Regions from separate parts of the Janthinobacterium sp. SUN206 genome, predicted to be linked through region 1. Evidence: predicted binding sites of a transcription regulator. Region 1 holds the regulator's gene; each other region holds the start of a gene.

What was found. Region 1 encodes sigma-54, which starts transcription at its own class of promoters, with help from an activator protein. Its sites were predicted from a motif close to TGGCANGNAANCTGCTTT; they were not measured.
Region 2: the regulator sigma-54 is predicted to act here: its motif matches at 2,098-2,115, upstream of O3300_RS07030 (urease accessory protein UreD).
Region 3: the regulator sigma-54 is predicted to act here: its motif matches at 1,891-1,908, upstream of O3300_RS18590 (PEP-CTERM sorting domain-containing protein).
Region 4: the regulator sigma-54 is predicted to act here: its motif matches at 2,044-2,061, upstream of pedF (cytochrome c-550 PedF).

The regions. Positions count from the first base shown of each region.
Region 1 covers NZ_JAPWIB010000003.1:607,289-611,486, reverse strand. Annotated here, with positions in the region: gene O3300_RS19735 (enoyl-CoA hydratase/isomerase family protein) at 1-223, opposite strand, end outside; gene hpf (ribosome hibernation-promoting factor, HPF/YfiA family) at 352-714, opposite strand; gene O3300_RS19725 (RNA polymerase factor sigma-54) at 784-2,262, opposite strand; gene lptB (LPS export ABC transporter ATP-binding protein) at 2,267-3,022, opposite strand; gene lptA (lipopolysaccharide transport periplasmic protein LptA) at 3,022-3,603, opposite strand; gene lptC (LPS export ABC transporter periplasmic protein LptC) at 3,629-4,198, opposite strand, start outside.
Region 2 covers NZ_JAPWIB010000001.1:1,564,423-1,568,620, reverse strand. Annotated here, with positions in the region: gene O3300_RS07035 (EAL domain-containing protein) at 1-2,003, shown strand, start outside; gene O3300_RS07030 (urease accessory protein UreD) at 2,145-3,011, shown strand; gene O3300_RS07025 (urease subunit gamma) at 3,037-3,339, shown strand; gene O3300_RS07020 (urease subunit beta) at 3,433-3,762, shown strand; gene ureC (urease subunit alpha) at 3,764-4,198, shown strand, end outside.
Region 3 covers NZ_JAPWIB010000003.1:362,587-366,784, reverse strand. Annotated here, with positions in the region: gene O3300_RS18610 (DUF4145 domain-containing protein) at 1-106, shown strand, start outside; gene O3300_RS18605 (dodecin) at 689-895, shown strand; gene O3300_RS18600 (hypothetical protein) at 936-1,247, opposite strand; gene O3300_RS18595 (hypothetical protein) at 1,410-1,784, shown strand; gene O3300_RS18590 (PEP-CTERM sorting domain-containing protein) at 1,996-2,985, shown strand; gene O3300_RS18585 (tetratricopeptide repeat protein) at 3,055-4,131, opposite strand; gene O3300_RS18580 (type II secretion system F family protein) at 4,143-4,198, opposite strand, start outside.
Region 4 covers NZ_JAPWIB010000008.1:4,050-8,247, reverse strand. Annotated here, with positions in the region: gene O3300_RS28290 (TonB-dependent receptor) at 1-604, shown strand, start outside; gene O3300_RS28285 (ABC transporter substrate-binding protein) at 664-1,497, opposite strand; gene pedF (cytochrome c-550 PedF) at 1,523-2,008, opposite strand; gene rtcA (RNA 3'-terminal phosphate cyclase) at 2,139-3,158, opposite strand; gene O3300_RS28270 (RtcB family protein) at 3,175-4,198, opposite strand, start outside.

The DNA.
Region 1 (4,198 bases):
GACCCGCATCGTAAAAGAAACGGATGTCGCCGCCGGCGCACAGGGCCTTGTCGCTGCTGGAGCGGATCACGACGGCGTCCACCTGCGGATCGTCGCGCCAGGCCAGCAGGGCCGCGCTCAGGGCGCGCACCATCTCCAGCGACAGGGAATTCAAGGCTTTCGGACGGTCGAGCACGATGTGCCCGGTGCGGTTGCGGATGGAAGTCTGGACGAAGTCGCTCATGGCAGGCAGGAAAGAAGTGAAAGTGCGAATATTCTAATGCCTGCGCGGGGAACATTGCGTTCCGCTGGGCGCAAAAAAGGGCGCAATGTGCGCCCTTAGTTGATCACAACTGCTGGAAGCGGGTGGCCTTAGACGGCGACGACGGCTTCTTCCTCGGAGTTGTCTGGCAGATGCTTGATCGCCTCTTTACCGTGCCCTTGCACTTTGGTTTTGTATTTCATCACTTGCCTATCGAGCTTGTCGATCAGCGTATCGATCGCGGCGTACAGGTCGTGCGCCAAGCTTTCCACATAGACAGTCTTGCCGCTCAAACGCAGGTTGACTTCAGCCTTTTGACGTTTTTCTTTCTCTTTGAGGTTATCCACGGTCAGAATCACGGCGATATCGATGACTTGATCGAAATGACGTTTCACGCGCTCCAGCTTCGTTTGTACGTATTCACGGATGGCTGGTGTCACTTCGAGATGATGTCCGCTGATGGTGAGATTCATACACACTCCTAAAGATGATCGGGTTCGTGCGGTCCATCCTATCCGGCCCGCAGAGGAACCGAAAAAAACTTACAAACACTTACGCAGGCTCACTGGCGGAATTTTTAATGCTTCCCGGTATTTGGCAACAGTACGTCGCGCAATCACCATGCCTTGTTCCCCCAGCATGTCCGCAATCTTACTGTCGGATAAAGGATTTTTAGGGTCTTCTGCTCCTGTCAGTTGCACGATCAATGCCCGTATCGCCGTCGATGACGCTTCGCCCCCCGCTTCGGTGGCGACGTGGCTACCAAAGAAATATTTCAACTCGAACATGCCGTGCGGGGTCAGCATGTACTTTTGAGTTGTTACCCGCGAGATAGTACTCTCGTGTAAACCCAGTGTATCAGCTATTTCACGGAGCACAAGGGGGCGCATGGCAACGGCCCCATGCGAGAAAAAGTTCTTTTGTCTTTCTACTATCGCCTGCGCCACGCGCAGGATCGTGTCGAAGCGCTGGCGCATATTCTTGATCAGCCACTTGGCTTCCTGCAACTGTGCGCCCATGGCGCCCTCCCCCTTGCCCTGCTTGAGCAAGTTGGCGTACATGGCGTTGACGCGCAGGCGCGGCATGACGTCGTTGTTCAGGGTGACTTGCCAGCCATTGCGCGCGCGCTTGACGACGACGTCGGGCACCACGTAATCGGACACGTCCGAGGCGAACACGGCGCCCGGATGCGGATTGCACTGGCGAATCACCGTCTGCGCTTCGCGCAAGTCTTCATCGTCGCAATCGAGGGCTTTTTTCAACTTGTTGAAATCGCGCTGGGCAAACCAGGCCAGGTGCTTTTCCACGATGACGAGGGCCATGCGCCGCGTCACCATGGCGATGTGCGGCAAGCGCTTGATTTGCAGGGCCAGGCATTCGGACGCGTTGCGCGCGCCCACGCCCGGCGGATCGAAACTTTGCAGCAGCGACAAGGCCGTGCGCATCTCGTCGGCGTCGATTTCCAGCTCTTCCGGCAGGCGCGCCAGGATGTCGTCGAGCGACTCTTCCAGGTAGCCATTGTCGTCGAGCGCGTCGATGATCAGCTCGACCAGCGCGCGGTCGCGCAATTCGAGCACCGTCACGCGCATCTGCTCCATCAGGTGTTCGCGCAGGGTGCAGTGATGGGCCTCCAATTGCGGACGCGAATCGTCGTCGTCGGGCGCCTTCCCCCGGCTCGCCTCGCTCCAGTCGCTGTCGCCGCCGTCCGCGGCGGCCGGGCTGTCGCCCCCCTCGCCGTCAAACGCTTCCCCTTCGGCCGGCGCCGCGGGCGCCTCCTGGCCTGGCGGCTGGGGCGGCGCTTCGGCCGGCGCGGCCGTGGAGCTCAAGGCCCCGTCGGACAGCAGGCGCAGCGAACGGTCGAGCGGATCGTCGAGGCGTTCGAGCAAGGGATTGTCCGTCAGCAATTGCTCGAGTTCCTGGTGCAATTCCAGGGTAGACAATTGCAACAGGCGTATCGATTGCTGCAACTGCGGCGTCAGTGCCAGGTGCTGCGAAGTGCGCAGCTGCAATGATTGTTTCATTGGCTTACATGCGGAAGTGTTCGCCCAGATAGACCCGGCGTACCGACTCGTTCGCAATGATGTCGTCGGGGCGTCCCGACGCCAGCACCGAGCCCTGGTTGATGATGTAGGCGCGGTCGCAAATACCCAGCGTCTCACGCACATTATGATCGGTAATCAGCACGCCGATATTGCGCTCCTTCAAGAAACGCACGATGCGCTGGATCTCGATCACGGCGATCGGATCGACGCCGGCGAACGGCTCGTCGAGCAGCACGAAACGGGGATCGGTGGCCAGCGCGCGGGCGATTTCCACGCGGCGGCGTTCGCCACCGGACAGGGACAGCGCCTGGTTCTCGCGCAGCTTTTCAATCTGCAGGTCGGCCAGCAATTTATCCAGCCGCTCCTCGATCTCGGCCTTCGTCAGCGGGCGGCCTTCGACGGTCTGGATTTCCAGCACGGCGCGGATATTGTCTTCCACCGTCAGCTTGCGGAAGACGGACGCTTCCTGCGGCAGGTAGGACAGGCCCATCTGCGCGCGGCGGTGGATCGGCAGGCTGGAGATATCCACGCCGCTGATATCGATGCTGCCGCCATCGGACGGCACCAGGCCGACGATCATATAGAACGAGGTGGTCTTGCCGGCGCCGTTCGGGCCCAGCAAGCCCACCACTTCGCCGCATTCGACTTGCAGCGAGACATCATGCACGACTTGCCGCTTGCCATAGGTTTTTTGCAGCCCGCGAACGATCAGGGTGCTGCCGCAACGTGTATTTTCCATTATTTCTTTCCTGGCGCGGGCGTGGCCGGCGCTTTCTCCGCTGCCGGCGCCTTGGTCTTCGGCTGGATCACCATGCGCACGCTGCCGCCATCGGCGGTGCTGGTGCCGCTGTTGGAATTTTCCATCGCAAATTCTTCCTTGCGGCTGTCATACGAGATGAAAGCGCCATTGGCCACATCGGTGACTTTCGCGCCTTCCAGGCGCGTCAACTTGGCTCTGGAAAACAGCTTCACCACTTCCGTCTTGTTGTCGTACTCCACGCGCTCCGCCTCGCCTTCGACCCACAGGTCGCCCGCGCCATCGCGCTTCTGGCGGAAGGTCGCAAGCTTGCCGGGATCGGCCCAGAAGGTGATGAACTGGTAGCCTTGCGGATCTTCCGTGATCAGGGCCCGGCCCGCCTTCATGGTCAGGGTCCCCTTGACCAGCACGACGTCGCCCGTCAGGGTGCGCACCTGCTTGACGTCATCGACGTGGCCGCTGCGTGCCGTGATGACGGCTTCCTTCTCGGAATCGGCCTTCTCGGCATGCGCCACGCCCATGATGGCCAGCGAAAATACGGTCAACAGCAAGATGTTCTTCATAGTATGGTTTCCTTGTTTCATTCTGTCATTTTGCCGCCGCGGCCGGGCGCGGTTTCGGCGGGAGGACCATGCGCAGCGCATTCTGCACTTCCACCACGCCGGTGGCGTTATTCGCCTTCATGCCGACGCCATTGATGCGCGAGGCGCCCGTCAGGATATCGACAGGCACGTCCGTTTCCATTCTTTCCTCGTCCGGGAACACCGTCAGCGCTTCCGTCTTGACCGTCAGGTTCTGCGCCTTCGGACTGGCCACGCGGTCGATCACGACCTTGCGGTGCAGTTGCAGCCGGGTATTGTCCTGGTCGATATGCGCCAATTCCGCATTCATGTTCATCGGCGGCATGCCTGGCGTGAGCTTGCGCACGAAAGGCTGGTCGATATCGGACGAATCGTCCAGCGGATAATGCGTGAGCTTGGTGCCCGACACGATGTAGCTGGGCTTGCCCGTCAAGTCCATGCGCACCATGCTGAAATTGGTGATGAAATAGTCGGGTTCATCCAGATGCTTGCTGGCCGTGATGTCCTGGCCATTCTTGTTCATCACCTCGAGCAGCCAAAAGCTGCCCAGCGCGACGACAACCGCGCCCAGCACGGT
Region 2 (4,198 bases), on a different contig from region 1:
GCCGCCGCCTGAAGGAGATACCGTCCCTGCGCCAGGTGCCGGTGATCTTCCTGTCGGCCCAGTACGACACGGACGACAAGGTGCGCGGCTTCGCGCTGGGTGCCGTCGATTTCATCGCCAAACCCTTCCAGGCCGAGGAAATCCTGGCCCGCACGGACGCCCACGTGCGCCTGGCGCGGGCGCAGCTGCAGCTGGCGCAGGAGCGCGCCAACCTGGAACGGCGCGTGGCCGAACGCACGGCCGAACTGGAGCAGGTGGCCAGCACCTTGGCGCGCGAAGTGCAGATCCGCCGCGCCAATGAAGAATTGCTGCGCCTGTCGGGCCAGGTCTTCGAAGCGACGCAGGACGCCATCCTGATCACCGATCCGGCCGGCGTCATCGTCACGGCCAATCCCGCCTTTACGCGCATCACCGGCTACGCGGCGCAGGAAGTGGTGGGCACGGACATTTTGCGCCTGCACGCCGAATACACGGGCGAGGCCGTGCTGCTGGCCCTGCGCCAGGGCTTGCGCAGCAGCGGCTGCTGGTCGGGCGAGGTGCAGACGCGGCGCAGGAGCGGCGACACCTATCCCTGCCTGCTCAGCGTCTCCACCGTGCACGGCCCCGACGGCGCCGTCGTCAACTACATCGGCGTCTTCCTCGACATCAGCGAGCGCAAGGCCGAGCAGCATCTGATCGATTTCCTCTCCTACCACGACGCGTTGACGGGCTTGCCGAACCGCGTGCTGCTGCGCGAGCGCTTCGAACAGGCGCGCGCGAACGCCCTGCGCGACAGCCAGCAGGTGGTGCTGATGTGCCTGGATCTGGACCGCTTCAAGAACATCAACGATTCGCACGGCCAGGCCGTGGGCGACAAGGCGCTGCAAGTGGTGGCGCGTTTCCTGTCCGGCTGCGTGCGCGAAGGCGACACGGTGGTACGCCAGGGCGGCGACGAATTCCAGATCCTGCTGCAGGACGATGCCCTGCTGGGGCGCACGCTTGCGCTGGCGCAAACCATCCTGGCCGGCTTGCGCGAGGAACTCAGCGTCGATGGCGAGCGCCTGGCGCTGACGACCAGCATCGGCATCGCCATGTGCCCGGCCGACGGCGACAGCCTCGACGACGTGCTGCGCCACGCCGACACGGCCCTCGTGCGCGCCAAGGAAATGGGGCGCGACCATTACGCCTTCTTCACGGAGCGCATGGGCAGCGACATCCGCGCCCGCCTGGCGATGCAGCAGCAGCTGCGCGGCGCCATCGGCCGCGATGAATTCGAAGTGCACTACCAGCCGCAGATGTGCTTGCGCACGGGCGCCTTGCTGGGCGCGGAAGCCTTGCTGCGCTGGGATAACCCGGTGCTGGGCAAGGTGCCGCCCGGCCTGTTCATCGCGCTGGCCGAGGAATATGGCTCGATCACGGCCATCGGCGAATGGGTGCTCGAAAGCGTCTGTGCGCAAATCCGCGCCTGGCACGACGCGGGCCTGGGCAGCATCAAGGTGGCCGTCAACCTGTCCGGCAAGCAGTTCGCGCAAGACCGCACGGTGCCGTTCGTCGAGGCGGCCTTGCGCAAATACGCCATCGCGCCCGCCTGCCTGGGCATCGAAATCACGGAAAGCACGGTGATGGGCGACCCGGACAAGGCGGTGGCGGCCCTGACGCGCCTGAAGGATATCGGCGTGGGCATTTCGCTCGACGACTTCGGCACCGGCTATTCCAGCCTCGGCTACCTGAAACGCTTCCCCATCGACGTGCTGAAGATCGACAAATCGTTCGTCGACGACGTCACCACCAGCAGCAGCGATGCGGCCATCGCCCGTTCCGTCATCTCGCTGGCGCACAACCTGGACATGCGCGTCATCGCCGAAGGCGTGGAAACGCGCGAGCAGGTGGATTTTTTGACGGAACACGGCTGCGACGAAATGCAGGGCTATTATTTCAGCCGCCCCCTGGCCGCGGAAGCCTTCACGGCCTTGCTGCGCGAACGGCGCGTGCTGACGGTGGCGCCGGCAGCCGTGTCGGCATAAGCACACCCCGCGCCGCGCCTGTACTGTAATTGCACTGATATGGTGCGGGCGCCGCAATGCGGTGCATGATTCTCACGTTTCTTCCCTCTGACGCTGGCATGCATCCTGCTTTGTAAATCGTTATTTACACGATTGCAGTGCATGCCAGACAGCCCACATTTCGCAACGCCTTCTGCCGCCAGCGCGCACAGCGCCTGGCAGGCGCATTTGCGCCTGGGCTTTGCGCTGCACGATGGCGTCAGCCGTCTCGTAGAGCGCACGCACAGGGGCCCCCTGCGCGTGCAAAAGCCCCTGTATCCGGAAGGCGATGCCGTCTGCCACGCCATCGTCATCCATCCGCCCGGCGGCGTGGTGGGCGGCGACCAGCTGGCCGTCGACGCCACGGTGGGCGAGGGCGCGCACGCCTTGCTCACGTCGCCGGGCGCCGCCAAGTGGTACCGCGCGAACGGCCATGTCTCGGGCCAGCACCTCGTGCTGCGCGCCGGCAGCGGCGCCGCCATCGAGTGGCTGCCGCAGGAAAGCATCTTCTTTGACCAGGCTTGCGTGCGCCTGCGCCACGAGGTGGAACTGGCGCCGGACGCCGGCTACATCGGCTGCGACATCGTCTGCCTGGGCCGCAGCGCCTCGGGCGAAATGTTCAACACGGGCAGCATCAGCCAGCAGGTGCAGATACGCCGCGGCGGCAAGCTGCTGTGGTGGGAGCAGGGCGTGCTGGCCGCCGGCGGCGCCCTGATGGTCAGCCCGCTGGGACTGGGGGGCCACACGGTGTGCGCCACCCTGATCGCCGTCGGCATGCCCGTTTCTCCCGCCGTGCTGGCGGCCGTGCGCGAGATCGCCGTGCCGGCCGGCGCCGCGTTTGGCGCCACGCACATGAAAGCGCTGGTGGTGGTGCGCCTGCTGTGCGGCGACAGCGAGGCGGCGCGCCGCATCATGCTGGCCGCCTGGCAGCTGCTGCGTCCCGCCATGCTGGGACGCGACGCCGTCGTGCCCCGCATCTGGAACACTTAATCAGGAAAGAAGCGCAAGGAAAACCATGGACCTGACTCCCCGCGAAAAAGACAAGCTGCTCATTTTTACGGCCGCGCTGCTGGCCGAACGGCGCCTGGCGCGCGGCTTGAAGCTCAATTATCCGGAAGCGGTGGCCCTGATCAGCGCCGCCATCATGGAAGGCGCGCGTGATGGCAAGTCGGTGGCGCAGCTGATGTCGGACGGTACAAAAATTCTGTCGCGCGCCGACGTCATGGACGGCATCGCCGAGATGATCCCCGATATCCAGGTGGAAGCGACTTTCCCCGACGGCAGCAAGCTGGTGACTGTGCACCACCCGATACCGTAGTTTTTCGAGCGGCCAGGGCGCCACCCGCGCCGTGGCTGTTTTTGCGCCGGCGACCGGCCGGCAAGCATAACGCGATCTTTGAAGGAGCCCCTCATGACCCCAGGCGAATACAAATTGGAAGAAGGCGAAATCAGCCTGAATGCGGGCCGCGCCACGGCTACCGTGGTGGTGGCCAACCGGGGCGACCGGCCGATCCAGGTGGGCTCGCATTTCCACTTTTTCGAAGTCAACCCGGCGCTGGCTTTCGAGCGCTGGCGCGCCTACGGCATGCGCCTCAATATCACGGCTGGCACGGCCGTGCGCTTCGAACCGGGCCAGCAGCGCACGGTGGAACTGGTGGCGCTGGCGGGCGAGCGCAAGGTCTACGGCTTCAATGGGGCAGTGATGGGTGAACTGCAAGACACTCCACCGGGAAAGGATTGAGATGGCCAGCATTCCCCGCAGCGCATACGCCGAAATGTTCGGCCCCACCAAGGGCGACCGCATCCGCCTGGCCGACACGGAACTGTTCATCGAGATCGAGCATGACTACGCGATCTACGGCGAAGAGGTGAAATTCGGCGGCGGCAAGGTGATCCGCGACGGCATGGGCCAGTCGCAGCGCTGCGCGGCCGAGGTAATGGATACCGTCATCACGAATGCCGTCATCCTCGACCATTGGGGCATCGTGAAAGCGGACATCGGCCTGAAAAACGGCCTGATTTTCGGCATCGGCAAGGCGGGCAACCCCGACATCCAGCCGGGCGTGACCTTGGCCATCGGCGGCGCCACCGAGATCATCGCCGGCGAAGGCATGATCGTCACGGCCGGCGGCGTCGACACGCACATCCACTTCATCTGCCCGCAACAGATCGAGGAA
Region 3 (4,198 bases), 240 kb from region 1:
TCACAGTAGGCGCTTCAATGCTCATAGGGAAGATTTGGATAAGGTATTGGATGCTCTACGAGATACTGTACAGGAACTTGTGAGTCTAGCTCAGTTGCGGCGCTAACCTTCGATGTCATGCAGTAAAAAACAGATCATGCATGCACGAACGCAATGTTACTTTCGATCCAGCATTCCCTTCATCACACACTTCGAAGCGCTCTCCAGTTGCAAGAGCCTTTTAAGAACGCATCAGTGAAAAACTGATTGCCCACCATATTTCACCAGATGATCAGCTACTCAGAAGGCTCACCGGATAGCATGCGGATAGACAGAGAAATTAATTAAATAGCTCTAAGCCATTGATTGTTATTTATTCCAGTCGAAAGCCAAGTCAACAAAGATTTGTAATCATCAGGTGGCCAGTTCGAAACCGGCAGTCGGCACCAGAATTCAGCAGTAAATCAAAGGGTTACCCGCTTCGGCTGGTAGCCCTTTTTTCTTTTCCCACGCCCGCGGAATTCGGCTGGTAGCCCTTTTTTCTTTTCCCACGCCCGCGGAAGCCATCCGGAACACTGGCACGCATCGTCATCCAGGTTGACGCATTGCTGCACCGCGCCATGACGTCCGGCACATTTAGGCGCAAGATGAGCACGTGCTTGCGCAAAGCAGGCTCCCGATGTCTGGCTTGCCTACCTGGGGAAATATCATGTCCGCACACACTTACAAGCTGATCGAGCTGGTCGGCACGTCGACCGAGAGCAGCGATCAGGCGATACGCGATGCCATTGCCAAGGCGGCGCTGACGGTCAAGCACATGGACTGGTATGAAGTGACCGATTCGCGCGGCCATATCGTCGATGGCAAGGTGGCGCACTTCCAGGTCACGCTCAAGGTCGGCTTCCGGCTCGAATAAAGGGATCGAGTAAAGGGATCGAGTAAAGCAAGCGGCGCGCTCAGCGCCGCCCGGCCGCTCCCCGGCTTTCCAGCCATTCCCGGCCGCCGGCCTCCAGCGCGGTCTCGATGACCTTGTCCGGCAGGCTGTAGACGGTCGCCCAGCTGGCCCGGCCATCCTGCGTGTTGGCGGGAAAACTGTGCGTCTCGATGGGCCAGTGGTATTTGCGTTTGAGCGCCTTGACGATGGCGGCCAGCGAGACGCGGCCTTGCAGTGGTTCGGCGCCGGACTGGTCGCGGTTCGACAGCAGCACGGCCAGGACCTGGCCGCGGCCCGTGCGCGCGCCGGGGAAGGTGGGGGTTTTGTTTGCCATGGTCTATTTTACCGGGCAATGATCGGACGAGAGGCGATGTGCCGCACCTTTGATCCGGCGCAAGCGCCGCAGCGGCTTTGCGTCCACGATGGGCATTTCGCCAGGCGTGCCGGCGCCCCTCCGGCAGCCTGGGCCTATCATCATGGGGCACAGGAGCCTATCATGCACAGCCTGAACATCCACGCCATGCAATGGCAACCCGTCGCCGATATTTCCGCCGTCAATCCGCTGCTGCCCGACGATCTCGCCTGCTTTCGCGAACTGCGCGACGTGCTGCAACGCTACGGCGCGCTCGACCGCTTCGGCATTTCCCTGATCCACCGCCATTTCGACATCGCCGACGACGAAGAGCTGATGGAGTACACGGATGCGGAAGCACGCATCTTGACGGTCAAACCTGTCAAGAAAAGCGACATCGACTGGAACCACACGACGATTACCAACTGGAAATTGACGGAAGGCGAGGAAGTGGCGCGCATCGGTTGCGGCTGCGCACGCAATTCGGGCGGCCACCTGGGCTATCACCGGGGTACCTGAGGCTGGCCGACGGCGCCCGCCAAGCGGCGTCGGCCTTTCTTACACTTCACTTCATCCAGCTCAGTCCGCTTTGCGCAAGCACTTGATTCCGTGTGATATTTTTGTGTGGCACGCAAGCTGCTTATCCCTGTCTACGAGATGAATCCAGGCAAGTCATTCTGGATTCTTTGTCCCCCGGATTTTCCGAGACTGACCACGACAAGAGGCTGCGATGAACGTTGATCACACACGAAGCAAGATTCTGGGCTGGCTGGGCGCACTGGCGGCGGCGAGCCTGCTGGCCAGCGGCCAGGCGCAGGCCGGCGCGTACGGCCTGGCCGTCAATGAGTTGAACAATTTCCGCATCACCACCAGCGCCGGCGCGCTGTCGCTGGCCGGCGCCAACCGCAATGCCAGCGACAGCGCTTTTTTTGAAGGCGGCGTGGCCGTCAATCCGCGCGCCGTCAATACGGGCCCGGCCGCCAACGCCGACGTGCCGCAAGTGTGCTCGGGCGGCGGCTGCAGCGGCTTGCCGCAAAACCACTACGCCCCCAGCCCCAGTTCCACCCTGGAATTTGCCCGCGGCGATGCGCATGCCTTCGGCAACATGCTCAATGGCGGCGCCAGCGTGAGCGCCGTGGCGGAAGCCCAGCGCAACACGATCGGCGCCGCCACGGCCACGGCCGGCGACACGCTGACCGGCTCCGTCAACCTGACCCTGTCGAGCGCCGGCTTCATCACCTTCAGCTTCATGGGACGGCGCGACCTGCGCACCAGCGTGACGACCATGGGCGACAAGTCGAACGTGTCGATCATGGATATCTTCAATATCTCGTGCAACAGTTCCAGCCCCGCCGGCTGCCTGTCGCACGCGAATGCCGATGGCGTGATCTTCCAGTTCGCGCCCGATGGCGATGCCAATAATGGCAGCGACATCAATGGCAACCATGGTGCCGGCAGCCTCGACCCGTTCAGCCTGAACATGACGGCCGGCACCAACGACCCCGCCACGGGGCGCGCCTTCACGAATGGCTTCGCGATGTTTTCCCTGACCTCGAATTTCGCCCTGCCGGCCGGCAGCTATACCTTGAATTTTTCCAAGTCCACGCGCACCGATATCGTCGTCATCGATCCGCCGCTTGCGGTACCGGAGCCGGGCACGCTGTTCCTGCTGGGCATGGGCTTGGCGGCCCTGGCTTTTACGCGGCGCCGCCAGCCGTAATCATCCACAGCATGAAAAACACGCGGCGCCTCATGGGCGCCGCGTGTTTTTTGCATCAGTCGAGGCGTTTTAACCGAGCCGCGCCAGCGCCTGGCGCGCCAGCTGCAGTTGCTGCAGATAATAGCGGTGCAGCATGGCCGGATCGCTCAAGTCGCGCCCCAGTACCAGGCGCAGCTCGCTGGCGGGGCAGTCGCCTGCCCGGGTTTCTACTGGGGTTTGCACCTGCGTCCCCAACTGGCGGGCCAGCTGGCGTGCCGCCTGCTCCTGCGCGGGCCGGTACTCGACGCGCGTGCGCGCCACCTGGAAGCCGGTTTCATTGGCCAGGCGCACCACTTGCACGGGAGCGCCGGCCAGGCTGCGCGCCAGGGCGGCGGCCAGGCCGGGCACGCCGTTGCCATTCACAATTTCCAGGCGCGGACGGGGCGCGGCAGCGGCCGGCATGGACCGCTCGGCCGTGACAGCGGGCACGCTGCGCGCGGCGGCCGGCACGCGCTGCAAGCGGGCCATGCCGTCGCCTTGCGTGATCTCGATGCGCGCCATGGCGGGCGCATCCGGCAGCGGCGCGGCCACGGGCACGCCCGGCGGCGGCGCCGCGTTGCGCAAGACAGCCATGTCGCTCCGTAAATCATGTTCCTGCAGGCTCTGCGCCTGGCGCCGCATGACGGCCGCGCGCGCGTGCTGTCCCAGACGTTCGAGCACTTGCGCCAGGTGCTGCCAGGCCAGCGCATTGAGCGGATCGAGCAGACACGCCTGTTCCAGCGCAGTCAACGCTTGCGCATCGCGCCCGCGCAAATAGTAGGCGCGACCGAGATTGCTGAACAGATACGCCTGTTGCGGCTGCGGCGCACCGGCTTCCTGCGTCAGGGCCAGCCACTGGGCGATCGCCGCGTCGTGCTCGCCCCGCTGCGCGTGCAGCACGGCCAGGCCGTTGCGCGCATTCACATGGCGCGGCGCGGCGCGCAAGGCTTGCGCATAGGCCGCTTGCGCGGCCGACAAGTCGCCCCGCTCGAAATGCTGGCGCCCCGCCGCATAGGCGGTATCGGCGTCCGGCCACTGCGGCAACGGCGCGTGGGCCGGCGGCGTGGTACAGGCGGCCAAGCCCAGGCAGGCAGAGGCGGTGGCCAGGCGGGAAATCGTCAAGCGCATGGTAGCTCCTTTCAGCGGTTGGCCATGGCCGGCACGAGCACGCGATAGACTTCGATCACGGCCGGCC
Region 4 (4,198 bases), on a different contig from region 1:
CCTGGAAGCCGGTGTCAAGGCCAGGATCGCCAACAACACGCACGTGAATGCGGCCTTGTTCCAGATCAAGACCAATGACGAACTGGTGGTCGACAAGTCCAGCGGCGGGCGCACCAGCTATCGCAATGGGGGTAAAACCTTGCGCCAGGGCATGGAAGTGTCGCTGGATTCGAACCTGCCATATGGCTTCACGACCAAAGTGGCGCTCACCAGCCTGCATGCCGTGTATGACCAGGCATTTGGCGGCGTGCGCGAAGGCAGCCGCTTGCCGGGCGTACCCAGCGCTAACCTATTCGCTGAACTGGCCTGGAAAGACACGCTCGACCGTTTTGGCGCAGCGCTGGAAAGCGTGGCCAGCAACCAGGTCTACGCGGAAGACAGCAACATCGAAAAACCGGCGCCCGGCTACACGGTATTCAATGCGCGGTTCAACGCCAGGCAAAACGTGGGCAATTGGCGCTTCAAGGAGTTTGCCCGCCTGAACAACCTGTTCGACAAGACCTACGTGGGTTCCGTCATCGTTGGCGATAGCAACAAGCGCTACTATGAAGCGGCGCCGGGACGTAATTGGTTGCTGGGCGTTAGCGCCCAATATAGTTTCTAAAACTAAAAAGCCCGCGCCTCTTCCGATGCGCGGGCTTTATTGTCATGCAACATGGCCTGCTACGGCCGTGCTTCCTTCACCCCATATTTCTCGAAGATGGCTTTCAATTCGCCGCTGGCCGCCATTTCGTTCATGGCTGCCTGCAGCAACTTGCCCACGTCGAGCTGCTGGCGGCTGACGGCCAGGCCCACCGCCCAGCCCGCACGCGGCAGGCGGGCGAACGCCACTTCGCTCATGGGGAAAGCGGGATCGCTTTTCAGTACCGATTCGATTTCCGAACGGTTGGCCAGCACGGCATCGAGCTTGCCCGTCTGCAATTGCTGCAAGGCTTCGGCTGCCGTATCGAAGATACGCACGTCGTCGCGGTACTTGCCATTGTCTTCGCCCAGCATCAGCATGGCCGCGATCGACACCTTTTCCACGCCGATGCGCTTGCCGGCCAGCGAGGCGACGCCATCGAATTGCGGCACGGCTTGCGCACTGCGCGCCAGGCGCACGGTTTCCACATAGTATGGCGCGAAGATCTCGACCTTGTCGTTGTCCGCCATCAACCTCTTGTCGACCGGCACATGCAACATCACATCGGCGGGGCCATAACCGAGGTAATGTCCCTTCCACACCATATTGCGCAAATCGTCGTTGAGGTTTTCGCCGGCGGGAAATGGCAGCAAGCTCAGTTTCAGCCCCAGCTTTTTCGCCAGCGCTTCGGCAATATCGATATCGATGCCCGTGCCCTTGTCGGAAAACGGCGCGAATTCGTTGTACACAGCCACTTTCAGGCTGCCCGACTGCTGCACCTTTTGCCAGTCGGCGCGCGCCGGCGCGGCGGCACACAGCGCCAGGCAAGCGAGCGAAATCATCGCGCGCGCGCCCCGGAATTGAATTGAACGCATGGGACTCCTTCGTGATCAGTTCGACTTAATTCGACTCGCGGCGCGTTTCCAGATAGGTCTTGATGGCCCACATGGCTTCCTGGTTGAACACGCCTTCGAACGGCGGCATGTACACGGCGCCATTGCGCACTTTACCGTGGCGGATGGTGGTCAGGTAGTAATTGTCCGTTTCCTTGTAGCACGCCTGTTTCTTTGTCTCATTCTTGATACCGAAGCAATCACGGTCCAGCTGGCGCAAGTCGGGCGCGATGCCGCCGGAGATGGCTTCGATGCCGTGGCAACGCGCGCAATTCTGGTTGTAGGCCGATGTGCCCACCGTCAAGGCCAGCTTGTTGCCCCGATACGGGTTTTGCTCGAGCCACTTGTCGCCCACCTTGGGCAAGCCCGTGGTGTCGACGCCTTGCGGCGTGACATTGCCGTGCGCATAGGCATGCGGCAAGGTCAGCAGGGAAGTGAGGGCAACGGCGCCGGCCGCCGCCACGCCGAGCAGGGTACGAATGGAATAGGTCATGCTGGTCTCCTTGGTTTTTTAGTCAATACCAAAGAAGAGCAAATGCCATGCCATGCACATATGCCCCACATCCGGCCGCCCATGTATCAATTTGGAACAGCTGCAACACGTAGTTGTGTCACCGCGCGCCTCAGGCGGCGGCCACCGTGCAGATGCTGCCGCGCGCCTGCTGCTCGAAAGTGATACGCACGGGCAAAAATCGGGCAATCACCTCCGCATTCGTCAGCGCGTGCTGCGATACCTTGTTGCAGCTGAAGGTACCGCCGCCCGCCAGCGCCATGGGCAGCAAGAGCTGGTCGGCCAGGTGCTCGCCGACGGCCGCGTCCGTCTTGAGATAGGCGCGCACCTCGTTCAACAGGCGCTTGGCCACGGACTCGGCCAGCAAGGACTTTTCGCCGAACGAAGTAAATACTTCCGTGACATGCTCATGCTCCAGGGTCAGCAGCAGGACGTTGCCCGGTCCCTGCTCCGCCGGCAAGCCGACGAGGCGCAGCTGCTTGCCGCTCCAGCCCATGCCGCTGGCGACACGCTCGAGCTCGCGCTGCGCCACCTGCACATGCACGCCCGCCACCACGCTTTCCGCATACCCCGCCTTCCGTTCACCGCGCTGCAGCAGTTGAATCGGCTGCAAGCGCCGGCACGGTTGCACGGTGGCCGTCACCTCGCCGCCGCCCGCAGGATGAAAGCCGTAGCGTTGCAGCGCGATCTCCACCTCGGCGCCCATCTGCTGCAGGATGCGGCCATACGCGCGCTGCAAAAAATGCACGGGCGGCGCCATGGCATTGTGCGTGCCGCCAGTGATGCGCACGGTGGATGGCCCATCCGCATGCAGCAGGGCCGGCAGCAAGGTTTGCAGCACCAGGGTGCAGCTGCCGGCGCTGCCGATGGCAAAGCGGTAATCGCCGCCGCGCAGGGGGCCGGGAACGAATTCCAGGCTCGACGCGCGCAGCGCCACCGGCGTCGTGCGCGCCCCGCAAATGGCGGTTGCCGCCTGCACGGCCAGCAGATGCTGGCGCAGCAAGCCGGGCTTTTCCCGTCCCGCGCGAATGTTACTCAGCCGAAACGGTTGCCCCGTGATCATCGACAGGCTCAGCGCCGAACGTAAAATCTGTCCGCCGCCTTCGCCTTGCGCTCCATCTATTTCTATCATCTCTATTTTCTCTCTCTTATCCTTTGACGCAGACGACCTGCTTCAAGATATGCACGACATCGACCAGCTCGCGCTGCGCCAGCATCACCGCATCGATATCCTTGTAAGCCATCGGGATTTCATCGATCACGTTTTCATCCTTGCGGCATTCCACGCCTTGCGTGGCGCGGATCTGGTCATCCAGGTTGAAACGCCGCTTCGCTTCCGTGCGGCTCATCGTGCGTCCCGCGCCGTGGCTGCAGCTATGGAAACTCTCGGCATTGCCCTTGCCGCGCACGATAAAACTCTTCGCACCCATGGAGCCGGGAATGATCCCCAGTTCACCCGCGCGGGCCGACACGGCGCCTTTGCGCGTGATCAATACATCCTTACCGAAGTGCTGCTCCTTCTGCACATAGTTATGGTGGCAGTTGACGGCCTCCACGTGCGTCTGGAACGGTTTATGGATGACCGTGCGCACGGCGGCGATCAAGTTCTGCATCATCACTTCGCGGTTGTTGCGGGCGAAACGCTGGGCCCAGCCCACCGCTTCCACGTAATCGTCGTAATGCTGCGTTCCCTCGGCCAGGTAAGCCAAATCCTGGTCGGGCAGGTTGATGAAGTGGGTGCGCATATCCTGCTTGGCCAGTTCGATGAAATGGGTGCCGATGGCATTGCCCACGCCGCGCGAACCGGAATGCAGCATGAACCATACGGAACCCTGCTCGTCGAGGCACACTTCGACGAAATGGTTGCCGCTACCCAAGGTTCCCAGGTGGCGGTAATTGTTCGTATTTTTCAGCTTTGGCGTTTTCAGGCAAATCGCATCGAATTCATCCTTCAATTGCAGCCACGCCGCATCGACCACCGATGGCGGCGTATGCCAGGAACCTTCATCGCGGCCGCGGTGGCCGCGCGTCTTCGGCGACATCCCGTGCGGAATGGCGCGTTCGATGGCGCTGCGCAGCGGTCCCAGGTTATCGGGCAGATCGTTCGCCGTCAGCGTGGTTTTCGCCGCCATCATGCCGCAACCGATATCCACGCCCACGGCCGCCGGAATC